3 regions of the Microbacterium sp. W1-4-2 genome follow, and region 1 is predicted to be linked to each of the others. Evidence: predicted binding sites of a transcription regulator. Region 1 holds the regulator's gene; each other region holds the start of a gene.

Region 1 (3,273 bases):
TCGGTACCGGCCGTGACGCGCAGGCTGCCGGGCAGTCCGACGTCGCGGATCAGCACCCCGCGGTCGTACAGCGCCTGCCACGTCGAGGCCGGGTCGGCGACCCCGGCGAACAGCACGAAGTTCGTCCACGACTCGTGCGGGTCGTAGCCGAGCGCGGCGAGCGTCGCTGAGATGCGGTCGCGCTGCACGACGATCTCGTCGACCGCGCGCAGCATCGTGCTCGCGTGCCGCAGGGCGGCGGATGCCGCGGCCTGGGTGATCGCGCTCAGGTGATACGGCAGACGCACCAGCCGCAGGGCGTCGATCACCGCCGGGTCGGCGGCGAGGTAGCCGACGCGCGCTCCCGCGAACGCGAACGCCTTGCTCATCGTGCGGGAGACGACCATGCGCTCCCGATCGGGCAGCAGCGTCAGCGCGGACTTCTCGTCGCGCGGGGCGAACTCCCAGTAGGCCTCGTCGACGATCACGATCCCGCGGGCTTCGGCGTAGACGGCGTCGATGACCTCGAGCGACAGCGGGGTGCCGGTGGGATTGTTCGGCGAGCAGAGGAACACCACGTCGGGGTCGGCCTCGGCGACCTGCGCGGCCGCGTCCTCGGGGGTGATCGTGAAATCGTGCCCGCGCGACCCGGCGACCCAGTCCGCACCGGTGCCCCGGGTCAGCAGCGGGTACATCGAGTACGTGGGGGCGAAGCCGAACGCCGTCCGCCCGGGACCTGCGAACGCCTGCAGCAGGTGCTGCAGCACCTCGTTCGAGCCGTTGCCCGCCCACATCTGGTCACGTGTCAGCCCGTGACCCAGGTATTCGGCGAAACCCTCGCGCAGGTGCGTGAACTCACGATCCGGGTAGCGGTTCACATCACGCAGCGCCAGCGCGATCGCGTCGACGATGTCGTCCGAGACCTCTTTGGGGATCGGATGCGTGTTCTCGTTGACGTTCAGCGCCACCGGCAGCGCGGCCTGGGGCGCACCATACGGCATCAGCCCCCGCAGGTCGTCACGAAGGGGCAGATCTTCAAGGCGCGGGCTCACGGTTCCCATCGTAGAGCGCGGCAGGCGCGTGGTTTCAGGCCCCGACCCGCCGCTCTCACCGCGCCGGTGCGTACTCGGCCGGGATGGCGATCTGCTCGCCCGGCGACAGCGTGACGCCGTCGAGGGCGTTCAGTCGCACGATCGCGTCGACGACGTCGCGGGGATCGGCGCCCGGAGCGACGGTCTGGGCGATCGACCACAGCGAATCGCCCGGCTCGACCGTCACTGTGGAGAAGCTGCCGGCGGGGGCCCCGGCATCCTTCGATGCGAGAGCCGCACCCCCGCTCACGACCGCCATGCCGACGGCCACCGCCAGCGGGACCGCCACGAGCGCGGCCAGCACGCGGCGCCCGCGAATCGTCAACCGCAGACGGGTCTGGGCCGGAACGTGCGATGCCATTGCGATGCCGGACATTGGTCCTCCTGTTCGGACGAGACGTTCGGGAACCGTGCTCGGCTGGGAGCATCGCCACCGAATCTCTCTTCCAAAGTTATCTTCGATTGATTAGACTGTCAAGAGGCACCCGGATCGGAGATCTTCGAAGGCGACACGCCCACGCGCTGGCCTCGATTCGTCTTCTCACCGGATACCGTTTCGATGAGGACACCCCATCACCGACCTCCGACATTCGAAGACGCTGCCCCGGGCGGCAGGACGGGAGCTGACATGAGCGATGTGAACCACGGCGACGCGGGCCAGGACGCGGCGGCGGTCGCCGACGGCCCGAGGCCCCGTCGGCAGACGCGGCGGCGCAAGAGCCTGAGCGACAAGCAGATGGCGATCCTCGAGGTGATCCAGCGGTCGATCACCCGGTACGGCTACCCGCCGAGCATGCGCGAGATCGGCGACGCCGTCGGGCTCAAGTCGCTGTCGAGCGTGACCCACCAGCTCAACCAGCTCGAGCTGAGCGGCTACCTGCGACGCGACGCGGGCAAGACCCGTGCGATGGAGATCCTCATCGACCTGCCCGGCTCGTCGGCCGAGAACCCGGCCGAAACGGCGCCCGCGGTCGGTGACGCGGCACTGGTGCCGCTGGTCGGTCACATCGCAGCGGGTGTGCCGATCACCGCCGAGCAGCAGGTCGAAGAGATCTTCCCGCTCCCCCGGCAGCTGGTGGGCAAGGGCGAGCTGTTCATGCTCAAGGTGCAGGGCGAGTCGATGATCGATGCTGCCATCTGCGACGGCGACTGGGTCGTCGTGCGCGCACAGAACACAGCGGTCAACGGCGAGATCGTGGCCGCGATGCTCGACGGCGAGGCCACGGTCAAGACCTTCCGCCAGCGCGACGGGCACACCTGGCTGCTCCCCCGCAACTCGGCGTTCGAGCCGATCCTCGGCGACGAGGCCGTCGTCCTGGGCAAGGTCGTGGCGGTGCTGCGCGCGGTCTGATCCCGCAGCGCCCCCTCCTCGTACAACGCGGTGGGCCCGGCCGGAATGCTCCGGCCGGGCCCACCGCGTTTGGGCGCCCTACGCGCGGGAGAGCGCCTCCTGTGCCGCGCGCACGCGCTGTGTCGCCTCGACGAGATTGCGCAGCGACGCCACGGTCTCGGGGTACGCGCGTGTCTTCAGCCCGCAGTCCGGGTTCACCCATACTTGGCGCAGCGGCAGCTCGGCGGCCGCCCGCTCGAGCAGCTGCGTGAGCTCGTCGACCGATGGCACGCGCGGCGAGTGGATGTCGTAGACGCCCGGCCCGATGCCGTGGGCGAAGCCCGACGACGCGATGTCGCCGATGACCTCGCCGCGGCTGCGCGCCGCCTCGATCGAGGTGACGTCGGCGTCCAGGGCGGCGATCGCGTCGATCACGACCGCGAACTCCGAGTAGCACAGGTGCGTGTGCACCTGTGTGGCCTCGGCCGCACCCGCCGTCGCGAGGCGGAACGACCCCACCGACCAGTCGAGGTACGCCGGCTGAGCGGCCTGCTTGAGCGGCAGCAGCTCGCGCAGGGCCGGCTCGTCGACCTGGATGATGGCGATGCCCGCGGCCTCGAGATCCGCGATCTCGTCGCGCAGCGCCAGTGCGACCTGGTTCGCCGTCTGGCCCAGCGGCTGGTCGTCGCGCACGAACGACCACGCGAGGATCGTCACGGGCCCGGTGAGCATGCCCTTGACGGGCTTCGAGGTCAGCGACTGCGCGTACTGCGACCAGGCCACCGTGATCGGCGCGGGCCGCGAGACGTCGCCCCACAGGATCGAGGGCCGGGTGGCGCGCGACCCGTACGACTGCACCCAGCCGTTGCGGGT
Region 2 (3,273 bases), on a different contig from region 1:
CCTTCCTGATCATCATGATGATCATCTCCGCCGACCGGAGGCTGATGGGGAAGTACCGCAACGGTCACCTCGCGCGGACGCTCGGCTGGATCGTGACGGGTGTGATGTGCGCGGCCGGCGTCTACGGCACGTGGTACACGATCACGGGTGGGTGACCGGGCACGGCCGTCAGGATGCGCGTGTCGTCTCGCTTCGCCCGCTCAACGACCGGAGGCGGTCACACGTTGAAGCGGAACTCCACCACGTCGCCGTCCTGCATGACGTAGTCCTTGCCCTCCAGGCGCGCCTTGCCGTGCGCACGGGCCTCGACGACCGAGCCGAGCTCGACGAGATCCTCGAACGAGATGACCTCGGCCTTGATGAAGCCCTTCTCGAAGTCGGTGTGGATGACCCCCGCCGCCTGCGGCGCCTTCCAGCCCTTGCCGATCGTCCAGGCACGGGCCTCCTTGGGCCCCGCGGTCAGGTACGTCTGCAGGCCCAGCGTGTCGAAGCCGATGCGGGCCAGCTGATCCAGGCCCGACTCCTCCTGCCCGGTCGACGCGAGCAGCTCGGCCGCATCCTCCGGGTCGAGGTCGATGAGCTCCGACTCGATCTTCGCGTCCAGGAAGACGGCGTGGGCGGGGGCGACCAGACCTTCGAGCTCGGCTTTGCGCGCGGCATCCGTCAACACCGCCTCGTCGACGTTGAACACGAAGATGAAGGGCTTCGCGGTCAGCAGCCCCAACTCCCGGATCGGGCCGAGGTCGACGCCCGACGCCGACAGCAGCACGCCGCGCTCAAGCGCATCCTTCGCGGCCAGCGCCGCCTCGAGCACGGCCCTGTCGGTCTTCTTGCCCTTGACTTCCTTGTCGTAGCGCGGGATCGCCTTCTCGAGCGTCTGCAAGTCGGCGAGCATGAGCTCGGCGCCGATCGTCTCGAGGTCGGCCTGCGGGTTGACCTCGCCCTCGACGTGCACGACGTCGGAATCGGCGAAGCCGCGCACGACCTGCGCGATCGCGTCGGCCTCGCGGATGTTCGCCAGGAACTGGTTGCCCAGCCCCTCCCCCTCGGATGCGCCGCGCACGATACCGGCGATGTCGACGAACGACACGGACGCCGGCACCAGCCGCTCGCTGTGGAACACCTCGGCGAGGCGGCCGAGCCGCTCATCGGGCAGGTTCACGACCCCGATGTTCGGCTCGATCGTCGCGAACGGATAGTTCGCCGCGAGCACCTGGTTCTTGGTCAGGGCATTGAAGAGGGTGGACTTGCCGACGTTGGGCAGTCCGACGATTCCGATGGTGAGAGCCACGGGCGACCAGTCTACCGGGGGTGGATGCCGCAGCCCGGCCCGCGGCTTCCACCGGACCCCTCGAGATCGGCGCAGAGTGCGTACATCAATTCGAGTGTCGGAGGCTCATGGCAGGCTTTGAGTATGGCAATCTTCACCGACATCGCGGCGCACGTCGAAGCGCTGCGGCGCGTGGTGGGGATGGATGCCGAGCCCGATCGGATGCCGTCGGTAGTGGCAGGTCTGGGCGATGAGCAGATCGTCGAGTTGATCACCGAGTCGTCGGCGGCGATCCGCGCGTTGGAGTCCCTGCAGGTGGCGGCGACCGGGGTCGTCGCGGCCCGCTCGACGCGCGAAGCGGGGCATTCGGGCCTGTCGCAGAAGCGCGGGCATCGCTCACCCGTGTCGCTGGTGCAGCAGATCACGGGTGCGACCCGCGCGGATGCGACGAAGCAGGTGCGCACCGGTGAGACGCTGCTGGCCGGCGCCGTCTGCACACACGACGACGGTGAGGATGCCCCACCCGACGACGGTGACGGCGTGCCCGCCACGAAGCCATGGCACGCTCCGCTGGGTGCGGCACTGCTGGATGGCCGGATCACGACAGCGCAGCACGATGCGATCTTGCGCAACCTCGGCGAACCACCAATGGTCGATGCGGGCTCGATCTGCACGGACGCCGAATCCTGCGACCCGACGGCGTTGGACGAGCTGGTTGCGGCGGCGCGGGAAGAAGCTCGGGCGGCATGGGAGACGGCGGCGGCGCAACTGGTGGGTGAGGCGGCGTGCCGGACGGTCGAGGATCTGGCCGCCCAGGCCCGGGCGATCCGAGACCTGCTCGACCCCGCCGGCGCGCAGCAACGGTTCGAGCAACGGTACGAGAACCGGTCGTTCCGCAGCTGGGTGGATCGGGACGGTGTGCGACACGGATCGTTCGTCTTCGACGACGAAGGCGGGCTGTGGGCGCAGACCATCATGGACTCGGCGCTGGCGCCGCGTCGAGGGGTTCGGTTCGTCGACGACGACGAGCGGGCACGCGCCGACGAACTGGCCGCCGATCCGCGCACGACCGAGCAGCTCGCGTACGACCTGATGATCGACCTGCTGCGGGCCGGTGCGCTGGCCGAGTCCGACACCGTGTTCGGAACGCGGCAGGCCGGGATCCGGATCCTCATCACCGAGGACGCTGCGGATGCCGAGAAGCGGGATGTGCCTTCGCTCGCCTCCGCTCAGGACGACAGCACGCCTCTTCCAGCGTGGTTGGCGGCCCAGCACGCATGCGACACCGGGGCGACCGAGTGTCTGCTCGATGCGAACGGCAATCCGCTCGACCTGGGCCGCGAGGCGCGACTGTTCACCCCGAAGCAGAAGCTCGCGCTCGCGATCCGCGACGGCGGATGTCGGTGGCCGGGCTGCGACCGCCCTGCGCACTACTGCGAAGCCCACCACATCGACGGATGGGCGACCGGCGGCAGAACCGATATCGACAGAGGCATTCTGCTGTGCCGGTTCCACCATATGAACCTGCACCACGGCCGCTGGTGGATCACCCGCGATGGAAAGGGCGACTTCGTCCTCCATCCGCCCGACGGCGCCGAACCCATCGTCCTCACCACCAGACTCGCCCGCAGATACCTCTGGCGAACACCACCACCGGAACCCCGATTCCGGTCTGCGAGCCGAGCTGCCGCGTGACACCCGCAGCGATGAAAGCCGGCGTTCGGCCGAGTCTGCCAGGCCGGAGGTCGCTCTACGGCCGACGAGCGCGGAACGCGTGCGTGACGTACGGCAGGTCGACGACGGCATCGCCGACCGCGCCGATCCGATCGAAGACGGCCTCGAGCTCGCGCTCGACGCGCTCCTTCTCGGCGGGCTCGGCGGTGATGATGTAGCTGCGCGAACGCACCATGTCCCACAGCTGCACGCGGGTCATCGGGCGCACCCAGTCCCACGTGCGCGTCTCGGGCTCGCCGAAGGGCGCCGCGACCTCGGGGCCGCCCGAG
Region 3 (3,273 bases), on a different contig from region 1:
CGCCACCCACGGTGTGTCGTCGACGACCGACGAGCCGTCTCCGCGGCCGAGCTGGCGGAACCACAGGCCCATCTTCGGTCCGAACTCAGCGACCAAGACGGCTTCGTCGGCATCCGCGAGCTGCGCGACGGACTGGATGCCGTGTGCCGCGAGTCGCCTGGAGATCTTCGCGCCCACTCCCCACAGGGCGATGGTCGGCCGGTCGCCCATGACCTCGCGCCAGTTCTGCGCGGTGAGGCGAAAGGTCCCGCGCGGTTTGCCGAAGTCCGTCGCGTTCTTGGCGCGGACGAGCGTGTCGCCGATGCCGACGCTGCAGTGCAGCCGCGTCCGCTCGAGCACCGCCTGCTGCACCTGCCGCGCGTAGCCCTCGGGATCGTCGGTCGTCACGCCGAGAAAGGCCTCGTCCCATCCGAGAACCTGCACGATGGCGCCGGGCTGCGCACGGAGCGTGGACATGACCTCCTCCGAAGCGGCCGTGTACGCGGGCGCGTCGACGGGCAGGATGACGGCATCCGGCGCCTTGCGCGCAGCGATGCGCAGCGGCATCCCCGACCCCACCCCGAGCGCGCGCGCCTCGTATGACGCGGTCGAGACGACGGCTCTCTCAGTCGGGTCGCCCCTGCCGCCGACGATCACCTGCTTGCCGGCGAGTTCGGGTCTGCGCAGCACTTCGACGGCCGCGATGAACTGGTCGAGGTCGACGTGCAGCACCCACGAGCGCGCGGGATCGGTCATGAGTCCAGTGTGTCGCCCCCGCCCTCGGCTCGTCGATGAGCGAGGAACAGATCCTCGTATGCAGCGACCGGCACGCGCCCGTCGGCGGCGGCCACGAGCACGGGATCGACGGTGACCAGCGCGTCGGCCTGCAGAACCGCAACGGCGAGCGTCTCGAGCGGGCCGATGTCGTCGCGATCGAGATCGATCGCGAGCCGCCATGCCATCGCGCGCGAGCCGCGGTCGCCGAGCACGCGCATCTTCAGTTCGGCCACGCGCTCGAGCAGCGCGCGTGCGTTCCTGGGCTCGAGCCCACCGCTGCGCATCCTGCGATACAGCTGCGTCATCATGAGCGATCTGACGCTTGCGGCGGCCACCAGCGTGTGAGCGGGATCGATCGACCTCTCGTCGAACGCCAGCGTCAGCGCGACGTCGGCATCGACGGCGTATCTGGTCATGTCCCGACGATAGCCGTCACCTCCCCCACCGAATCCGAGCGCTATCGACGGGTGAGCACGATCGCCGCGGGCATCCGCCGCACGATCGGGCGCAGCCAGCTGCGCGTGAGCGCCGCCGCCTCGTCGGCCTCGACGATGCGCGGTGCGGTCGTGTGCACGATCCCGCCCTTCCAGATCAGGTCGGCCCCGCCTGCCGCGAGGACGTTGCGCGCCCAGTTCGTCCCCTTGCCCCAGGGCAGACCGATCAGCACGATGCCCTTGTCGCGCGTGGGCACGACCGCGATCGGGGTGGCGTACTCGGTGCCGCTGCGTCGCCCGCGATGATGCACGAGCGCCCACAGCGGAAACCATCGCTTGCCTGCGAGACTCTGCGCGACCGGCGCGAATCTGCGCTGGACCGCAGGACGATGGGATGCATCGCTCATTGGATCATCATGCGGCGGTGCCGCGCCCAGGAGGCTGATCATGAGCAGATTCACACGCGCGCGGGTCACCGAAGGACATGCCCGGTCGAAATCGAGTGTCGGAGGTGTGTTCTATGGTTCGGGTATGGCAGACGACACTGCAGGCACCCTCGACCGGGGTCCCGATAGGGCCGGGGTCGTCGCAGCGACGGTCGCGGCGTCGCTGTCGGGAACACCGGTGCCCCGGGATCGCGTCCCGGTCGTGCCGGGCAGCCCGGAGTGGGAGGCGGCGATCTTCGAGATCGAGCACGCGTTCGAGCCCACGCCCGAACAGGCCGGGGCGGTGGTGCTGCGCGACCTGTTCGAACACGTCGAGGCCCAGCAGTACGAGCAGAACCGGCGCGGGGCCGCCCGGGCCGAGGCCCTCGCCGACGCGATCGGGTTCGCCCGCGCGAACCCGGAGATCTACGTGATCCCCGCCGACCTGGACCCGGCGGGCATGGCCGAGCGCTGCGCGGTCGCCGAGGCCGCGTCCCGGCTGCAGCTGACCCAGAACCAGGTCCGGGAACACGCGTACGCGGCCGACGCGGGCCGGGCCGACCTCCCCCACCTGTGGCACCGGGTCCGGGAGGGCTTCGCCCCGGTCGCATACGCCCTGGCCGCACTGAACGAGTCCGTGCACCTGCGCGCCACCGCCGACGCACCCACCCGGGACACGTTCGACCGGGCCCTGGCCGAACTCGCCCCGCACACCAGCCTCGGGGTCTTCCGCCGCCGCGCCCGGGACCTGGCCCGCCGGCTCACCCCGCAGAACGAGAGCAGAACGCACGCGCAGGCGTTGAAGAACCGGGCCGTGACGTACCAGGACCTGCCCGACGGGGTCAGCGACCTGATCCTGCACGCCGCGACCGAAGACGTGCACGCAGTCTTCCGGTCTCTGACCTCTCAGGCCAGACACATGAGCAAAGACCGGCGGGAGGGCCGCACCCGGCACCAGCTGCGCGCGGACCTGGCCCGCGACCTGCTCCTGGGTCGCAACCCCCGCACCACCTCGCCCGGCACCGGGCCCGGCGCCGTGGTCATCGACCCCGGCCGCAAGACCACACCCGCGATCGTCACGAAGGTGTTCGTCACGATCCCCCTGAACCGGCTCACTCCCGCCGCCCAGTCCACCGTCCGCACCGACCGAGCGGGCCTGCCCGGCCTCGACCTCAACGAGCAGGCGCTGATCCCCGGGCAGGGCCCGGTCGACGACGCCACCGCCCGGGAGATCTTCCGGACCGCGTCCTCGTTCACCCGGGTGATCACCGACCCCCTCACTGGCGTCATCCTCGACATGGACCGCCGGTCCCGGCACGCCACCGAGGCGCAGAAGACCTGGCTCGCCCTCGTCCACGGCACCTGCCGGCAAGACGGCTGTCAGCGCCTCGCGATCGACACCGACACCGACCACTGGTGCCAATACCACGGCCCCGAACGCGGACCCACCGACATCCGCAACCTCGGCCCGTTCTGCACCCCCGACCACATCATCAAAGACCGCACCAAGGTCAGACACCGTCGCCGCCGCGACGGCACGGTGCAACGCGAATACCCCACCGGGCACCGCACCACCCGAGAACCACCCGATCGTGAACTTCTCGCATGCCTCGGACACACCCGCTTCCCACCCTTCTGACGTCGCAGAGAGGTGGAGC

Evidence for each region. The regulator LexA, encoded in region 1, represses DNA repair genes until DNA is damaged. The targets are predictions, from matches to a motif close to TCGAACANNTGTTCGA.
Region 2: a site for LexA is predicted at 1,370-1,385, ahead of AC3RX0_RS03635 (HNH endonuclease signature motif containing protein). Genes of this name have one in related genera too.
Region 3: a site for LexA is predicted at 1,696-1,711, ahead of AC3RX0_RS13605 (DUF222 domain-containing protein). Genes of this name have one in related genera too.

What each region holds. Positions count from the first base shown of each region.
Region 1 covers NZ_JBYRJC020000005.1:86,767-90,039, reverse strand. Annotated here, with positions in the region: gene AC3RX0_RS16335 (histidinol-phosphate transaminase) at 1-1,040, opposite strand, end outside; gene AC3RX0_RS16330 (LysM peptidoglycan-binding domain-containing protein) at 1,087-1,446, opposite strand; gene lexA (transcriptional repressor LexA) at 1,807-2,421, shown strand; gene metE (5-methyltetrahydropteroyltriglutamate--homocysteine S-methyltransferase) at 2,500-3,273, opposite strand, start outside.
Region 2 covers NZ_JBYRJC020000001.1:812,070-815,342, reverse strand. Annotated here, with positions in the region: gene AC3RX0_RS03645 (NRAMP family divalent metal transporter) at 1-155, shown strand, start outside; gene ychF (redox-regulated ATPase YchF) at 218-1,291, opposite strand; gene AC3RX0_RS03635 (HNH endonuclease signature motif containing protein) at 1,415-2,965, shown strand; gene AC3RX0_RS03630 (class I SAM-dependent methyltransferase) at 3,021-3,273, opposite strand, start outside.
Region 3 covers NZ_JBYRJC020000003.1:205,489-208,761, forward strand. Annotated here, with positions in the region: gene AC3RX0_RS13590 (DNA polymerase IV) at 1-735, opposite strand, end outside; gene AC3RX0_RS13595 (hypothetical protein) at 732-1,172, opposite strand; gene AC3RX0_RS13600 (nitroreductase family deazaflavin-dependent oxidoreductase) at 1,214-1,597, opposite strand; gene AC3RX0_RS13605 (DUF222 domain-containing protein) at 1,722-3,254, shown strand.